DNA from 2 places in the Xenorhabdus ishibashii genome. Region 1 is predicted to be linked to the other one. Evidence: predicted binding sites of a transcription regulator. Region 1 holds the regulator's gene; the other holds the start of a gene.

Region 1 (8,122 bases):
TGTTTGGTTTGGCACAGTGATATCGTCAGTGTAAGGCACATTACGCAGTAATTGCAGATAGCAATCTAACTGTTCAATAAGTTGTTCACGAGTAAGTGCTCGCTGACGTGATGACAATAATGCCGTAGTGCATAAATTGATAGCATTGGCTGCGGCAGCATTATTGATATTGACCATAATATTGTCAGCCAATTTACTGACTGTTGGAGTCAGCCATGTTGGACGCTGAGATTCTATTGGGTCAATGGAGTCACGCCATTCTGGTACATGCTGGTTCAGGTATTGTATCAACGGGATCGGTTCACCGAAATTAACGTAACCTTGTCCCAGATTACGTAATTTGCGCAACCCGCGCACCATCTGGAAAAAGCCTTCTTTTTCCTTGGTTGCACCGCGCAGCTCTTTAGCATAAGTTGCCACTTCCATCACATGTTCATAACCGATATAGATAGGCACAATCGTGATTGGACGAGACTCCCCTCGTAGCATGGCTTGCAAGGTCATGGAGAGCGTACCCGTTTTGGGATCAAGCAAACGGCCGGTACGGGAGCGTCCTCCTTCGACAAAGTATTCAACCGAATAACCGCGGGTAAACAATTCACCAAGATATTCACGAAAGATGGTTGAATAGAGCTTATTGCCTTTAAACGTGCGGCGGATAAAGAACGCTCCGAGACGACGGAATATCGGGCCGGCAGGCCAGAAATTCAGGTTAATGCCCGCCGCAATGTGCGGTGGAACCAGCCCTTGGTGATAGAGTACATAAGAGAGCAAAAGGTAGTCCATATGGCTACGATGACATGGAACATAAACCAGTTCATGGCCGTCTTGTGCCAACTGGCGAACTCGCTCGGCGTTATGAACATTGATGCCTTGATACAAACGGTTCCAGGTCCAACTTAAAACCCGATCGGTCAAGCGTACTGTTTCATAGGAAAAATCTGCCGCAATCTCTTCCAGCATATTGATGGCGTTCTGCTTGGCCTTTTCTGGAGAAATTTTCTTGCTACGAGCTTCATCAGCAATCGCTTTTTCTATTGCTTTTGATGTCAGTAACTTGTTGAACAGATCTTGTCTGGCAGGCAAACGAGGCCCAACAGCCGCAAGACGTTGGCGGGAATAGTGCATTCTAGCCACACGGGCGAGCTTATTGGCGATGATATTATCTGTACCATGTTCATCGGCCATACGGCGTAAAGACACAGGTGTGGAGAAACGGACAAAACTATCGCGTCCAAGCCATAAGATCGCAAAAAACTTCTGCACGCCATTTAGCAAACGTAATTGTGGGGTTGTATGCCCTTCTTGCCCTTCGCGTCCTGGGGAGCGACCAAACATGACGGAAACTGGCACCATCTGGATATCCAGATCGGGATTATTATGATGCAAGTCCAGATAAGAGTGAAAAATTCTCACAGATTCATGTTTTGGCGCATAACAACGGAATACACGTGGTCCGTTATCGATAAAGACACAACTAGGAAGCTGTGTGTCACCAATTTCCAAAGGATTTAACGGATCAGGCAAATCTTGCGCCAGACATTGTTGACGTAGAGTCAATAAGTCTGTTTTTGAGTGATACGGCAATATGTACAAAATAGGCCGAGTCGTATCAAGACGCAGTTCCGCAATGGGATCCGTAGGGATTAGTTTACTTTTTACTAATAATTTTAGTGGTAAATTCAATAATTTATAATATATTTTACGCCAACCTGACATAACTGCTTTAAGCCTCTTGTTAGCAATGCATCGCAAGGATACCAGAAACAGGTTTTGAGATCTGTGGAAATAAGACAATAATAAGAGCTAAAAGTTATATAACCATACAATTATTAAGTTCATTAAAGAAAATTTTTATGGCAAATCAATCAACAGGTTTGAGCCGCATCATTAAAGCGGCTGGATATTCGGCGAAAGGAATCAAGGCAGCATGGCAAAATGAAGCGGCATTCCGGCAAGAAGCAATTGCTGCCATATTTGCGATCATCATTGCATTTTCTTTAGACATTGGCTTACTTGAGAGGCTCCTCCTGATTGGTTCTGTTATGCTGGTGGTCATTGTCGAAATCCTCAATAGTGCCATAGAAGCAGTCGTGGATCGCATCGGTAGTGAATATCATGAATTATCAGGTAGAGCGAAAGATATGGGGTCAGCGGCTGTATTGCTCACCATACTCTTGGCGCTGTTCACTTGGGGAATGATCTTTTGGTCGCATTTTGTGCGCTGAGGTGGCGTATTTTTTCATCAAATACGTTATTTAGCTGCTTTTACATGCTGACAGGTTCCCAATTCGATTTTACCTGTATATACTCACAGCTTGACTGTATAAACAAACAGGGGGCGAAATGAAAGCATTAACTGCCAGGCAGCAGCAAGTCTATGACTTGGTGCGTGACCATATTTCGCAAACGGGTATGCCACCAACACGTGCTGAAATTGCAGCGCGTCTTGGTTTTCGTTCACCTAACGCAGCAGAAGAGCATTTAAAGGCACTTGCGCGTAAAGGGGTGATAGAGATTATCTCTGGTGCATCCAGAGGTATCCGTTTGCTGCTTGAAGAGCAAGATGCAGGGGCAGGATTGCCGTTGATCGGTCGTGTTGCTGCTGGGGAACCACTGCTGGCTCAGGAACACATCGAAAGTCACTATAAGGTTGATCCTGAATTATTCAAACCAAGCGCTGATTTTCTGTTACGTGTCAGTGGTATGTCCATGAAAGACATTGGGATTATGGACGGAGATTTACTGGCTGTGCATAAAACCCAGGATGTTCATAATGGGCAAGTCATTGTGGCGCGGATTGAAGATGAAGTTACAGTAAAACGCTTCAGACAAACAGGAAACAAAATTGAACTGATTGCTGAGAATCCGGAATTTAAACCCATTGTTGTTGATTTGAGCGAACAGAATTTCACTATTGAAGGATTGGCCGTTGGCGTTATTCGTAGCGGAGACTGGTTCTGATTGTAAAGGCGGATGATTGCAGTTTGCCATTCTGGGGCGGTCATTTTTCCCAAAACCCGTTAAACTTAAGTTTAGCGGGAACCTGAAAATATATGATTATATCAGTTATGACCGCCTCATTACTCAATTTGGCCTCAAGCGTTTTTTCTTATTTCTTTTTATTTTCTTCAACCGAATGATTGTGCTGGCATGTATCACGCTTTGTGCAGGATTCAATCTCATGGCAGGAAGAACACATACCATGAACTTCTATCACACTATTTCGCAAGTGAAATCCCGTACCCTGAGCTAACTGTTGAATAGCTGATTCAATATCCTTTGCATCCTTTTCGGTTACCGAACCACAAAATTCACAGATAAACATTGCCGAAGTATGACATGGCTCTTCAAAATGATGACACAGCACATAGCTGTTTGTGGATTCTATTTTGTGAATAAAGCCTTGTTCCAGCAGAAACTCCAATCCACGATAAACCGTTGGAGGCTTGGCTTGTGGCTCGACTTCACGCAATAAATCCAGCAGATCATAAGCGCTTATCGCACTAGGCTGTTCAGTGATTAAACGAAGAATTTCAAGGCGTTGAGGTGTCAAACGAACCCCTCTTGACAGGCAGATTGCTTCAGCCTGTGCCAATAACTTTTTTTGATTGATAGTTTTCATTACACCTCTCACACCTACACGATGCTAATGACTTTAATGTTATCATGTTTTTTAACCTGAGAGTGGTATCGATATGATGTTCAGTTCTCGTCTGATGTGTAATATACCCGTGAAAAAGAGTGGTTATCTTGTCATGATGAGATACTTGAAAATAAAGTTAATCCGTGGATAAGAACAATAAAATGGGCTAAAAAACGGAGAAAATAAAGTTGAAAATATTGGATAATATCTGCGAGATCAAGTTGATTGATTTGAATAATTATGTTTCTTGGATTGAAACTACATGTAGTTAAATATAGTTTATTCATAATTAACAACGGAAATGGTATTTTAAATATTCTAAATACATCTTATTTAATTAATGGATTAAAAATGAAAGAATTATTGCAAAACCACCCGAATAATAGAAGATTTCCTGTTAATGGCTTTCGGATAATCAAAAATATCCTTAAGGAAAGAAAAAGGGTGACATTTCTCAAACCTATTCAGGTAGTGGGTTTAGGTGTTCTTTGGATTGCAACACTTTTTCTGAGTGTATTATCTGTCGGAGTAACGATACTGATCTTTGATGTTAATAACGTACCTTCAAAGGGATATATACTTTGGGCTAGCTTAATTGGCTTGAGCTTACTTGGGATATATTTCTCTATTTATAGTTTCCAACGCATCAAAAATCTCCCGATTACCGAACAGAAACGTTATTACTTACAGGCAAAGTGTTCTGTTTTGCCGGAAGAAAAGCGTCAGGCATTGCGATTGCATATAATTAGTTGTTATTACGATGGTTTTTGGATAGAAACATTAGAGCATTACCCTTTAAAAAGCCGTGTTTCCCACGATAATTACCAATATCGTATCTTACCTTTATCAGATGCAGAACCTCACCAATCTCGGATCTATAAAGATTGGGGAATACTTGATGAAAAAGATTATTGGAAAATATTGCATAATTTATGGGCGGGAATGCACTCAGAGCGTTTTGCGGTTGATGCAGTTTTTACCGATGGGGACATGTTTAAGGTACTTGGCAGTTTAATTGAAGAGCCAGAGGAATATGTACAGCAATGTTCTCGTTCAATTAATGGACGCCCTCCCGCCTTACTTTGGGGGTTTGATCTTTGGCGGGCGATTGTACTCAGCCGAAATTGTTTTGCTGCGGGCTATATTAGTGAAGCAACGGCGTGGAAAAATATACTCAAAACAGCCGATTATGTTTATGAAATTTTTGGCAGCTTTGATGAATTCTACACGAATTATCGGTTAGGTAATGCTTACTGGAGTCGGGATTTTGACAAAGTAAAAGGGCGCCTGAAAGAATTTTTGTTTTACAAAGAGTATTGTGACTGGCCGATGGCTAAATTACCTTGGCCAAACCCGAAAGGTATTTTTATGGAGCAATATATGAAAGATGGTTTTGCTGATGTTGTAAATTCCATATTGCGCGATCAACAAATGGAAGGTTCACTCGACGACGATGAAGTAATGGATGAGGATAATAACCATATTGAAATTCGTGTCTTGCATTAATAGCCTGTAGGGATAGTTATGTATACTATATGGCACAAAGGAACAATAACAAGAAATATAGTGTAAGTACAAACATGGCAATATATGAGTTAGCACAGGATTCGTTAATAAAAGTTGAAATGACTTCATTTGAAGCAGAAAAGCTGAAAGAACGACAAGACATTCAGCGCTTTTTAAAATCACAAATTGAAGCCATCAGCCCAGATACATTAGTGATTGCTGAAGAATATAGTCACTTTGTTGGCTCTAATCGCCGTCTTGATTTACTTGGTATCGATAAGTCTGCCAATCTCGTCGTTATCGAGCTTAAACGGGATGACGATGGTGGTCATATGGAACTTCAGGCGATCCGGTACGCTGCTATGGTTTCGAATCTAACGTGGGAACAGGCTGTTAGTGCTTACAGGGAATTTTTGAGTCAAACAGGGCAAGATATTGATGCTGAAAGTTCGCTGTTGGATTTTCTGGCATGGGACTCTCCACAGCATAGTGATTTTGCTAAAGAAACGCGTATCGTTTTAGCTGCTTCTAGCTTTTCTAAAGAGATTACAACATCAGTTTTGTGGATGAATGATATAGGTATGGATATAACTTGTGTTCGTCTTCAGCCTTTTCGAGTAAATGGAAAACTTTTATTAAATATTGAGCAAATTGTTCCTCTTCCCGAAGCGATGGATTACCAGATAGAGGTACGTCATAAAAAGCGTGAAAAGAGAGTTGCTAGCAATGAAAAAGATCACTCATCACTTAATCTGTATGTTAATGGAATACCTTACCAGCAAGGATTCCGTAAGTCAGACATTGGTTTTTATACAGTTAAAGCACTTGAGGAGCATCAATTAATTGATGAGTCTGGTTTTAGCTATCTTCGAAATAATAAAACTTGTTCGTTTCAGTTACTGAAAAAATATGAAGAAATTAAAGGAACTGAAGATAAATACAAAAAGTATCGTACTCAGCTATGTTTAACCACATCAGGCGGTAGTGGTTCCTCGAATTCCCCAACGCGCAGAAATCGGTTAGAATAAATTCCCTACAATAATGAGAATAAAATTTAATCTATGGATAGAAATAAATGGAAAAAGGTTGTTGGTTGGTTGGGTAAGCAAGCTAACAAATCGAACTTTGCTTTTTTGGGTTACATCCTGTTAATAGCGTTTCGTCCTGAGCCACTCGAATTATGGCTACGCGAGCACTATCCTAGTGTTTCGCCAGAAACCTTTGCTTATTTCGTTACGATGTACCTTATAAGCGCGGCTATAGTTTATATTCCATCAATGCTGATTAAATATCTGAGAAAGAAAATCTCACCCCCTCACCGTCAACCCGCCTGACTCCAATCTACGGCGGGACTTGGTTTTGGTTGAAACTGACTTTTTCGATGGAACGCTATTTACTGTCGTAATGAAACTGGTTAATGCGTTAACAGTGTCGCGTTCCTGCTTGGTCATGCGTTGTTTGGGTTGGCGATTATTTCGGAAATTCTCGCATTGTTTTTGCCGAGACTGAAAAAAGAAATTGTCGAGAGTATTTTCCAGCCAGTAATCTTTCTCGTTCATAGAAATTTCCCCTGTAATTAGCTCACCATAGATCACTCAGTGAATGATCTATGGTCAGTTACCACACTCTCGCAGTGGTCGCGCTCATGCCCTTGAGTTCCTGTCGCATCTTTGCCGCTGATAACCGGTGCAAGTTTGGCTTTCTTGCTGCCTTACCGTGGTGGCTCTATTTGGCCTGCGGTCTATCCGCTTTGGTTTACATAAATTCTCCTTGGTTAATGGCTGGGTATGATTACACGCTTGGGGATGTAATTTGTTCTCAATTAAATCGCATTTTAAGGTCAATAAAATACGTACTCAGCAGAGATGGAGTAGATGATTTTTTAGATTGTGAGATTAGGCAGTTACCTGAATTTATAGTAAAGCTAATAACGTTCTTATTACTTATCACCTTGTATCCCACATGCTTCTGGCTTTTTGCCATTATCCAAATGCACTATCACAGAAAAACCAGAGAGAAATATAAAAATGGTTTATCCGACGATGAGAATTATCACATTATTGGTTGGTTAAGGGGATTTAATAAATGAAATGCCAAATCACAGCCACTATCACATTTGTGAATGCCGTTATTTGCTCCTGAGATTAACACAGGGGCGATTAAATGCCATAAGTGGTAACGTTGGGTTGGTTTAAATTAAAACCCGCCAGAATTAGCTACATCGCGCCTTGTGTGGTGATTAAATAATGGTCGAATTAATAATTTATTCAGGAATGGAACCGGAGGGTAGCCAATGCGCCAAGGAAATCATACCTAGGCAAAGTGCGCAGATTAACGCCAGCACAGGAGCGATGGGTCAAAGCAATCTTATCACTATGGGCTGATGAAATGGGTGGCTCAGCCTATTCTGGAAGATATGGCGGTGGTGGCTGCGATGGAATATGGCGATTTGTAAGTGGGTGGTCAGGAGAGCAGCAAGAGAAGTTTATGGATGTATTCGATAGCCTAAGAACTGCCGGATATAGAGGGGAGGAATTACTGAAAAAAGCCCACATGATTTTATTTCCCAAGCAATCACTCAGCGACATGTTTCAACGCGCCAACGATGTAGATGAAGCTGATTTTGTAGAGCAGGCTATCTTAAAAGCTTTTAGTAAGTCCAACCCTGTATATGTCCTCGCCACTGATTATTATCTTCGCAGAAACACCGTGCAAACTCTCGCAAATTATATGCAGAGTGACATTGCTCCGTGGTTGACCATCAAACAATGTATTGATCGGGTGAAATGGTGTATTAGTTTATTTCATGCCAAAGTTTATATGGTGTTGCAGGATGAAATAGTGCGAGAGCGCTCACAAAAAGGAATAGAAACAATAAATATTTCTGAAATAACTTGAAAAAAAGTTATGGGAGTGTATATTTTAGGTATGCTCGGAGCAAGAAGCGAAAGAGCGGGTAACAAGGCAAAT
Region 2 (8,122 bases), 1.7 Mb from region 1:
TTGCCGTCGTTAACTCAAGCTGATAGAGGCTGAGATAATTCACAATCAGTAGCAAACAAGCTAAGACGAAAGTGGTTACAACACCAATTATGACAAGCGTTCTGGCACCGAACCGCTCAACCCATCGGGCACTCAGTATGCTGCTGAACATCATAATTCCGGCATTAATCGCAAATACAATGGAAAAAAATCCAGGACTGAATTTAAACATGGACTGGTATATAAAAGGTGATGCTGAAATATAGGCAAACAGTGCCCCAAAAGTAGAGGAGAATATTAGGGTATATCCCATATAGGTTCTATTTTTGAACAGTTTTAAAAATTGCTTAACCAGACTGTTCTTATTGCCACCAGATGCTGATTTATCCGGTAAACTTTCCGGTACATAAACGAACGTTAAGGTGGTAATTATCAGTGAAATAACCGCCATAAAGATAAATACAACCTGCCACGGGAAATAAGCAGCAATTCCTCCTATCAATGGAGCAACTATTGGTGCTGCACCTTGTATTGCCAGCATTAGATTGAAATAGTAAGCGGCTTTGTTACCGAAACTGAGGTCGGAAACAATGGCTCGTGTCAGAACAATACCTGATGCGCCACCAGCACCTTGAAAAAAGCGGCTAATGATTAACATCTCAATATTTGCAGATAATGAACAAGCAATTGATGCTACAGTTAGCAAAATCATGCCACCTAATAACAGTTTTCTCCTGCCAATAGCATCCGACCAGGGACCAATGATTAATTGTCCAATTGCAAGACCCGCCATAAAGGAAGTTAGACTTAATTGAATACCAGCCTGAGTCGTGACTAGTGCATGTGACATGGCGGGGAATAAAGGAAGGTATATGTCGGTTGAAAGAGCGCCAATGGCACTCAACATTCCCAGAACCAGAACAAGTTTGAATCCCAGTTCACTCTTTTGGTTAGGTGAAGCGGTTTGATTTAAATAACTGTTACTTATTGTGTTTTCTGATTTTTTCACTGTCATTCATCTCGGATAATAAAAATATTATGAAGACTATAACACCGCAAAAAAATGATTTCAAAATAGAAATTATACTCTTCGTGGTGCTGACAAAATCCATGCGATATTGAATCCTATTCAACCTTTTTGATTAGATGAGGTAATTGTTGTAAGAATATGTTATTTATTATATTTATTGTTTTTTGTTGTCATTTTCATCGTAATATAAGATAGCATAAAATCTATGGCTTAGGGTAAATTTGATTTCAAAATGGAAATTATTTTTATCCTATAAGGATATCCAAGAAATCAATTTGTTGAATTTTTGCTGAAAAATTAGCTAGAGTTTCATGATCTCTTTCTGTATATTTATACAGTTGTTTGGCATGGGGAGAGCAGATGCGAAAAATTATTCATATTGATATGGATTGCTTTTTTGCTGCCATCGAAATGCGGGATAATCCTTCCCTTCGCGATATTCCGGTTGCAGTTGGCGGGAGCGCTGATCGAAGGGGGGTAATTAGCACGGCAAATTACCCTGCCCGTCGTTTTGGGGTGCATAGTGCGATGTCCACCGCCATGGCATTAAAGCTTTGCCCCCAATTGAAAGTTATTCCTGGCAGAATGGCGCATTATAAAGAAATATCTCAACATATCCGCCAAATTTTTTCCCGTTACACTGAATTGATTGAACCTCTTTCTTTAGATGAAGCCTATTTGGATGTGACGAATTGCCATTATTGTCACGGTTCTGCCACGTTGATTGCTCAAGAAATTCGTCAGATAATTTTTGATGAATTGCAGTTAACCGCTTCCGCAGGCGTTGCACCCGTCAGGTTTTTAGCCAAAATTGCTTCTGATATCAATAAACCCAATGGGCAATATGTTATTTCTCCTGAACAAGTAGAGGCTTTTGTTAACTCATTGCCATTACGCAAAATTCCTGGTGTCGGAAAAGTCACAGCCAAGCGTTTATCAGACATGGGATTGGAAACCTGTTCTGATGTGCAACGTTATGACAAGCTGATACTAATAAAAAGTTTGGGTAAGTTTGGATTGTCACTTTGGGAACGCTGTCACGGTATTGATGAAAGACCAATTACACAGGAACGCTTGCGTAAATCGGTTGGGGTAGAAAGAACTTTGGCGCAGGATATCCATCAATGGCATGAATGTGTGGAGCTGATTGAAAAACTTTATCCTGAGCTGAAAAAACGGCTGGAAAAGGTAAAGCCTGATCTCCGCATTGCCCGCCAAGGTATCAAATTAAAGTTTGATGATTTTCAATTGACAACACAGGAACATGTCCACCCTATGTTGGATAAACACGATCTGATTCAAATAGCCAGGCAGGCTTGGGAAACACGCAGGGAAGGGCGAGGAGTCAGGTTGGTAGGTCTGCATGTGACATTACAAAACCCACAACTGGAACGCCAGCTTTTATTGGAATGGTAAGGTGTAAAAAACACAATCTCCCCCACAAGCAGATGGCAGGGGAGAGGCAGTATAACTTTCTATTATTCTTTAGCCGGAATAGCTTTTAGAATTGCAGTGAGTAGCTGCCAATATTGACCGACACTTTTAATGTGTACTTTCTCATCAGGGGAATGGGCACCCCGAATGGTTGGGCCGATAGAAACCATGTCCATAGCAGGATACGGTTTTTTGAAGAGTCCACACTCTAAACCGGCGTGGATCACCATAATGTTCGGCGTCTTATCGAAGAGTTGATGATAAGTTTCACGTACTAAATGCATGATTGGAGAATTGGCGTCAGGTTGCCAGCCCGGATAGCTGCCACTTGTCACGGTTTCTGCGCCAGACAGTTTTGCCAGCGAGTGCAGCATTTCAGCAACGTAAACCTTGCCACTTTCGATAAGTGAACGGATCAGGCAGATAATCTCGGCTTTCTCTTCGTCCATGGTGATAACGCCTACGTTCAGCGAAGTTTCTACAACACCTTTGGCTACATCACTCATACGAATAACACCATTCGGCATGCTATTGAGCATGGATATGAAGCGAGTCTGGCAATCTGCTGTTAGCGCTTGTGATGATGTTTCGGTTTCATCTAACAAGAGAGTAAGCTTATGTTCAACGACGGAGTATTCGTTTTTCAATGTCTCCAGATAGCTGCTTTTTATTTGATTGAGTTTTTCGGCTTTATCAGCAGGAATAGCAATCACGGCATAACCTTCACGAGGAATGGCATTGCGCAGGGTTCCGCCTTGCAGATGAATTAATTTCAGATCCAACTCACTGGAATACGCAGCCAGGAAACGAGCCAGTAATTTGTTGGCATTACCCAATCCAAGATGAATATCGCCACCAGAATGACCACCTTTTAATCCCTTAATAGTTAATTTCAGCGTCTTATAATTATCTGGCAGCGCTTCACGGGACAGTCGTAAGGTTGTGAAAAAATCAATGCCGCCCGCACAACCCATGTAGATTTCGCCTTCTTCTTCTGAATCGGTATTGATCAGAATATCAGCTTGCAGCCAGTCAGGTTTCAGGCCAAATGCGCCATCCATACCGGCTTCTTCAGTCATGGTCAGCAAAACCTCCAATGGGCCGTGTTTAACGGATTCATCCGCCAATACCGCCAAAGCGGAAGCCATACCGATACCGTTATCCGCGCCTAACGTTGTACCATCAGCCGTAACCCAATCACCATCAATATAAGGGCAAATAGGATCTTGTGTGAAATCATGTTGGGTATCGTTATTTTTTTGTGGAACCATATCAAGGTGCGCTTGAAGTACAACAGCTTTGCGGTTTTCCATGCCTTTTGAAGCTGGCTTTCTGATCAAAATATTACCCACTTCATCCCGCTCTACATGGAAGTCTTTGCTTGTTGCCCACTCAATAATATGGGATGCGAGAGCCTCTTCGTGATAGGAAGGATGAGGGATGGAGCAAATCTGGGCAAAAATATCCCATAAGGAGGGTGGGGATAGCGTTGATAATTCGGACACGGCGAATCTCCTGTAACTGAATCTTAATGAGAAGGAAGTGGTACTGTTTGACACATCAGGGCGTTTTTGTCATCTGCATTGGCCTAATATCCTGCTATGCTTGAGAATATCATTTTATTGCCAGCAATGGGCAGTAAGAATGAGGGCTTACCTTGTTTTTACTGGTTTTTGTTGGTTCAAATCACTATAATCTCGCGCAACCTTTTTTCCGCAAAAAAACGCTTTTCTGAAATATTCTTTAGTCTCCAGGATCTAACTTTATGAGTGAAAAATATGTTGTAACGTGGGATATGTTGCAAATACATGCCCGTCAATTGGCGCAACGTTTACTTCCCGTAGAACAGTGGAAAGGCATTATTGCCGTTAGCCGTGGTGGCCTTGTTCCGGGAGCGTTACTGGCTCGCGAATTGGGCATTCGTCATGTCGATACTGTCTGTATTTCCAGCTATGATCACGATAATCAGCGCGAGTTGAAAATACTAAAAAAAGCGGAAGGTGACGGTGAAGGGTTCATTGTTATTGATGATCTGGTTGATACCGGAGGCACTGCCCAGGCAATCCGTGAAATGTATCCTAAAGCTCACTTCGTCACGATTTTTGCCAAACCTGCCGGTCGCCCTCTTGTAGATGATTATGTTATTGACATTCCCCAAAACACATGGATTGAGCAGCCATGGGATATGGGCGTCGTTTTCGTTCCACCAGTTTGTGACAAACAGTAAGATTTTTCTTTTGTTATGACGAAAAAAAACCTTTCAGAATCGCTGTTTAAGCCTCGGTTTAAACATCGGGAAACCTCTACACTGGTAAAATATACTCACCCACAATCTGTAACTACCAGTGATAGTATGCTTGGTGGGGAGCGCCGCGAGCGTTGGTATCGCATGATTAATTGGCTCGCTTGGATCTGGAGGGGAGTCAATCCGCTGGAAATTCAAGATGTTCTCAGTCGGATTGCCGTGACAGATGCCGAGCGCAGTACTGAACATTTGTTGGATACTGTGATCGGCTATCGTAAAGGAAACTGGGCCTTTGAGTGGTCTCAGCAGGCAATGTACTGGCAACAGGAAGCATTGCGTACTGAAGATACGGAAAAAGCCGGAGCATATTGGTTAAAAGCTGCAACCCTATATAGTATTGCCGCTTATCCTCATTTGCGCGGTGATGAGCTGGCAGATCAGGCCATTGTGCTGGCTAATAAAGCCTATGAAAACGCAGCGCGTTTTTCTGACTATGAATTGAAAAAGCTGGAATTCCAGTTGGAAGGGGGGAAAAGTGTTACTGGATTATTGCACCTGCCTTCCCATGTACAAGGACCTTGTCCGACAATATTAGTTTGTGCCAGCCTCGATAATGTACAGAGTGATTGCTGGCGATTGTTTCGTGAACACTTCTCGCCTCTTGGTTTTGCCATGTTAACGGTGGATATGCCTTCTGTTGGTTATTCCGCTAAATTTACCTTGACGCAGGATACATGCGCACTTCATCAACAAGTTTTACAACAGCTAAATAGCGTGCCGTGGATTGATCATACTCGGGTAGGTGTATTTGGTTTTCGTTTTGGGGCAAATATCGCTGTTCGACTTGCCTATCTGGAGCCGAAACTGATTAAAGGCGTATCGGTAGTCGGCCCGATTGTGCATGAATTACTGCATGATGAAAAATTACAGCAGAAAATTCCGTCAATGTATATCGACGTCTTGGCTAGTCGCTTAGGTATTTATCACGTTGATGCAAAGAGATTGCGTTCAGAACTGGCATGTTATTCATTGAAGAATCAAGGGTTATTAGGTCGTCGTTGTACTGTGCCTATGTTGTCGGTGTATTGGGAAGATGATATTTTCAGCCCAAGGAAAGATTCGAAATTAATTGCTATGTCATCAATGGATGGTTCATTACGGGCTATTTCTGCTACATCAGTTTATAGTGGTTTCAATAAAGCATTACACGAAATAAGCGTATGGTTGAAAGATAAAGTTTTATAAAGCGAAATTTATCACTTGATATTTTTTAATTGTTTGATACAAAGGTGTTCTGTATATAAGGAGACCTTTGTATGACTTTACCTGCAAGTTATTCTAAAAATAGGTTGTTAAAGTGCTTTTCTGCATTAGGGCCGTATGTACGTGAATTAAAGTGCCAAAATGGTTATTTTTTCTTTGACTGTTTAGCTGTTTGTGTCAGCGCTAAAGCGGCACCGGAAAAACGTGAATTTTGGGGATGGTGGTTAGAGCTAGAAGAACAGAAGCAAGGTTTTGTATACAACTATCAGATAGGTTTATTCGATAAACATGGCGAATGGAGTGTCATGAATATCAAAAAGAAGGCCGATCTGGAGCACCTTGAATCAACTTTACAGGCATTCCATAAACGTCTGGTTGATTCTTTTGAAACTCTTAAACTGACATTGATCCCCTCTGAAAATACCGCCACTCTACAAACGCAAGTGGTAGCGTGATTTTTTTTAACCTGCTTTTGCTAAATTTTGCGTTATGCCAGTTGGCATAACGCCTCTCTCCTGTTAAAACTGAACATTGTTTTTTTAAGCTTCGGTTTTTTTTAAACTAATCGTTTTTTCAAATTAACTGTAATGGCAGAAATATGATGAATGGCAGCCAAACATTGGTTGTAAAACTGGGAACGAGTGTATTGACCGGTGGCTCTCGTCGTTTGAATCGTGCCCATATTGTGGAACTGGTTCGTCAATGTGCTCAACAGCATGAAAAAGGTCACCGCATTATTATTGTGACTTCTGGTGCGATTGCCGCTGGGCGTGAACATTTAGGATACCCTGATCTTCCGGCAACGATTGCTTCAAAACAATTGCTGGCAGCCGTTGGGCAAAGCCGCCTGATCCAATTGTGGGAGCAGCTTTTCTCTATTTATGGTATTCACGTTGGGCAAATGCTCTTGACCCGTGCAGATTTGGAAGACCGTGAGCGCTTCCTGAATGCACGGGATACCCTTCAGGCTTTGCTTGATAATCACATTGTTCCCATTATTAATGAAAATGATGCCGTTGCGACAGCAGAGATTAAAGTGGGTGACAATGATAATCTTTCTGCACTGGCTGCAATTTTGGGTAGTGCCGATAAGTTGTTGCTTCTGACCGATATAGCAGGGCTTTATACCGCTGATCCTCGTAGTAACCCTGATGCGAAATTGATCTCTGAAGTGCATGATATCAGCGATGAGCTGAAAATGATGGCCGGAGACAGTGTTTCGGGTTTAGGAACGGGAGGAATGGCGACAAAACTTCAGGCGGCAGGCGTGGCCGGACGGGCTGGCATTGATGTTATTATTGCAGCCGGTAATAAGCCAGACGTTATTGCTGATGTTATTGAAGGAAAATCGGTTGGAACACGTTTTCATGGTCTGACTAGCCCGATGGAAAACCGCAAACGTTGGATTTTTGGAGCACCTCCGGCAGGGGAGATTATTGTCGATCATGGTGCGGAAGCAGCAATTGTTGGGAAAGGCAGTTCGTTGCTGCCAAAAGGGATCAAAAACGTTAAAGGTGATTTTTCCCGTGGTGAAGTTATTTGTATCCGCAGTCTATCGGGCAAAGATTTGGCTCATGGTGTGTGCCGTTATAACAGTGATGCATTACGCCTGATTGCAGGCCATCATTCACAGCAAATTAGCCAGATACTGGGTTATGAATATGGCGCTGTTGCGGTTCACCGTGACGATTTGATCGTAATTTAATGAATTGATCGTGAGTTAAGGATTTCACCATGCTAGAGCAGATGGGAAAAGCAGCCAAAGCAGCATCGTGGCAGTTGGCACAATTGAGTAGCAACCAGAAAAACCAAGCATTGAATCACATTGCTGATTTGTTGGAGGCAGAGATTGAAGAGATTCTTGCTGCCAACCAGCAAGATATGAAGCAAGCTCGTGAACAGGGAATGAGTGAAGCACTGCTCGATCGGCTATTACTAACACCAGAACGGTTGAATGCCATTGCTAGTGACGTGCGCCAGGTCTGCCGTTTGGCTGATCCTGTAGGGCAAGTTATCGATGGGCAATTATTGGATAATGGATTGCAATTGAGCCGTCGCCGAGTGCCGTTGGGCGTTATCGGCGTAATATATGAAGCTCGCCCGAATGTTACCATTGATGTGGCATCGTTATGTCTGAAAACAGGTAATGCAGTGATATTGCGTGGTGGCAA

Evidence for each region. Region 1 encodes LexA, which represses DNA repair genes until DNA is damaged. Its sites were predicted from a motif close to TNCTGTATGTACATACAGNA; they were not measured.
Region 2: the regulator LexA is predicted to act here: its motif matches at 1,330-1,349, upstream of dinB (DNA polymerase IV).

Annotation. Positions count from the first base shown of each region.
Region 1 is NZ_NJAK01000001.1:1,074,942-1,083,063, reverse strand. Features, by position in the region: gene plsB (glycerol-3-phosphate 1-O-acyltransferase PlsB) at 1-1,719, opposite strand, end outside; gene Xish_RS05075 (diacylglycerol kinase) at 1,857-2,228, shown strand; gene lexA (transcriptional repressor LexA) at 2,347-2,964, shown strand; gene zur (zinc uptake transcriptional repressor Zur) at 3,113-3,625, opposite strand; gene Xish_RS05060 (DUF1266 domain-containing protein) at 4,091-5,152, shown strand; gene Xish_RS05055 (PDDEXK family nuclease) at 5,182-6,180, shown strand; gene Xish_RS05050 (hypothetical protein) at 6,460-6,711, opposite strand; gene Xish_RS18545 (hypothetical protein) at 6,798-7,241, shown strand; gene Xish_RS05040 (hypothetical protein) at 7,541-8,050, shown strand.
Region 2 is NZ_NJAK01000001.1:2,753,034-2,761,155, forward strand. Features, by position in the region: gene Xish_RS13115 (multidrug effflux MFS transporter) at 1-988, opposite strand, end outside; gene dinB (DNA polymerase IV) at 1,370-2,425, shown strand; gene pepD (beta-Ala-His dipeptidase) at 2,488-3,948, opposite strand; gene gpt (xanthine phosphoribosyltransferase) at 4,209-4,670, shown strand; gene frsA (esterase FrsA) at 4,686-5,933, shown strand; gene crl (sigma factor-binding protein Crl) at 6,005-6,406, shown strand; gene proB (glutamate 5-kinase) at 6,553-7,656, shown strand; gene proA (glutamate-5-semialdehyde dehydrogenase) at 7,686-8,122, shown strand, end outside.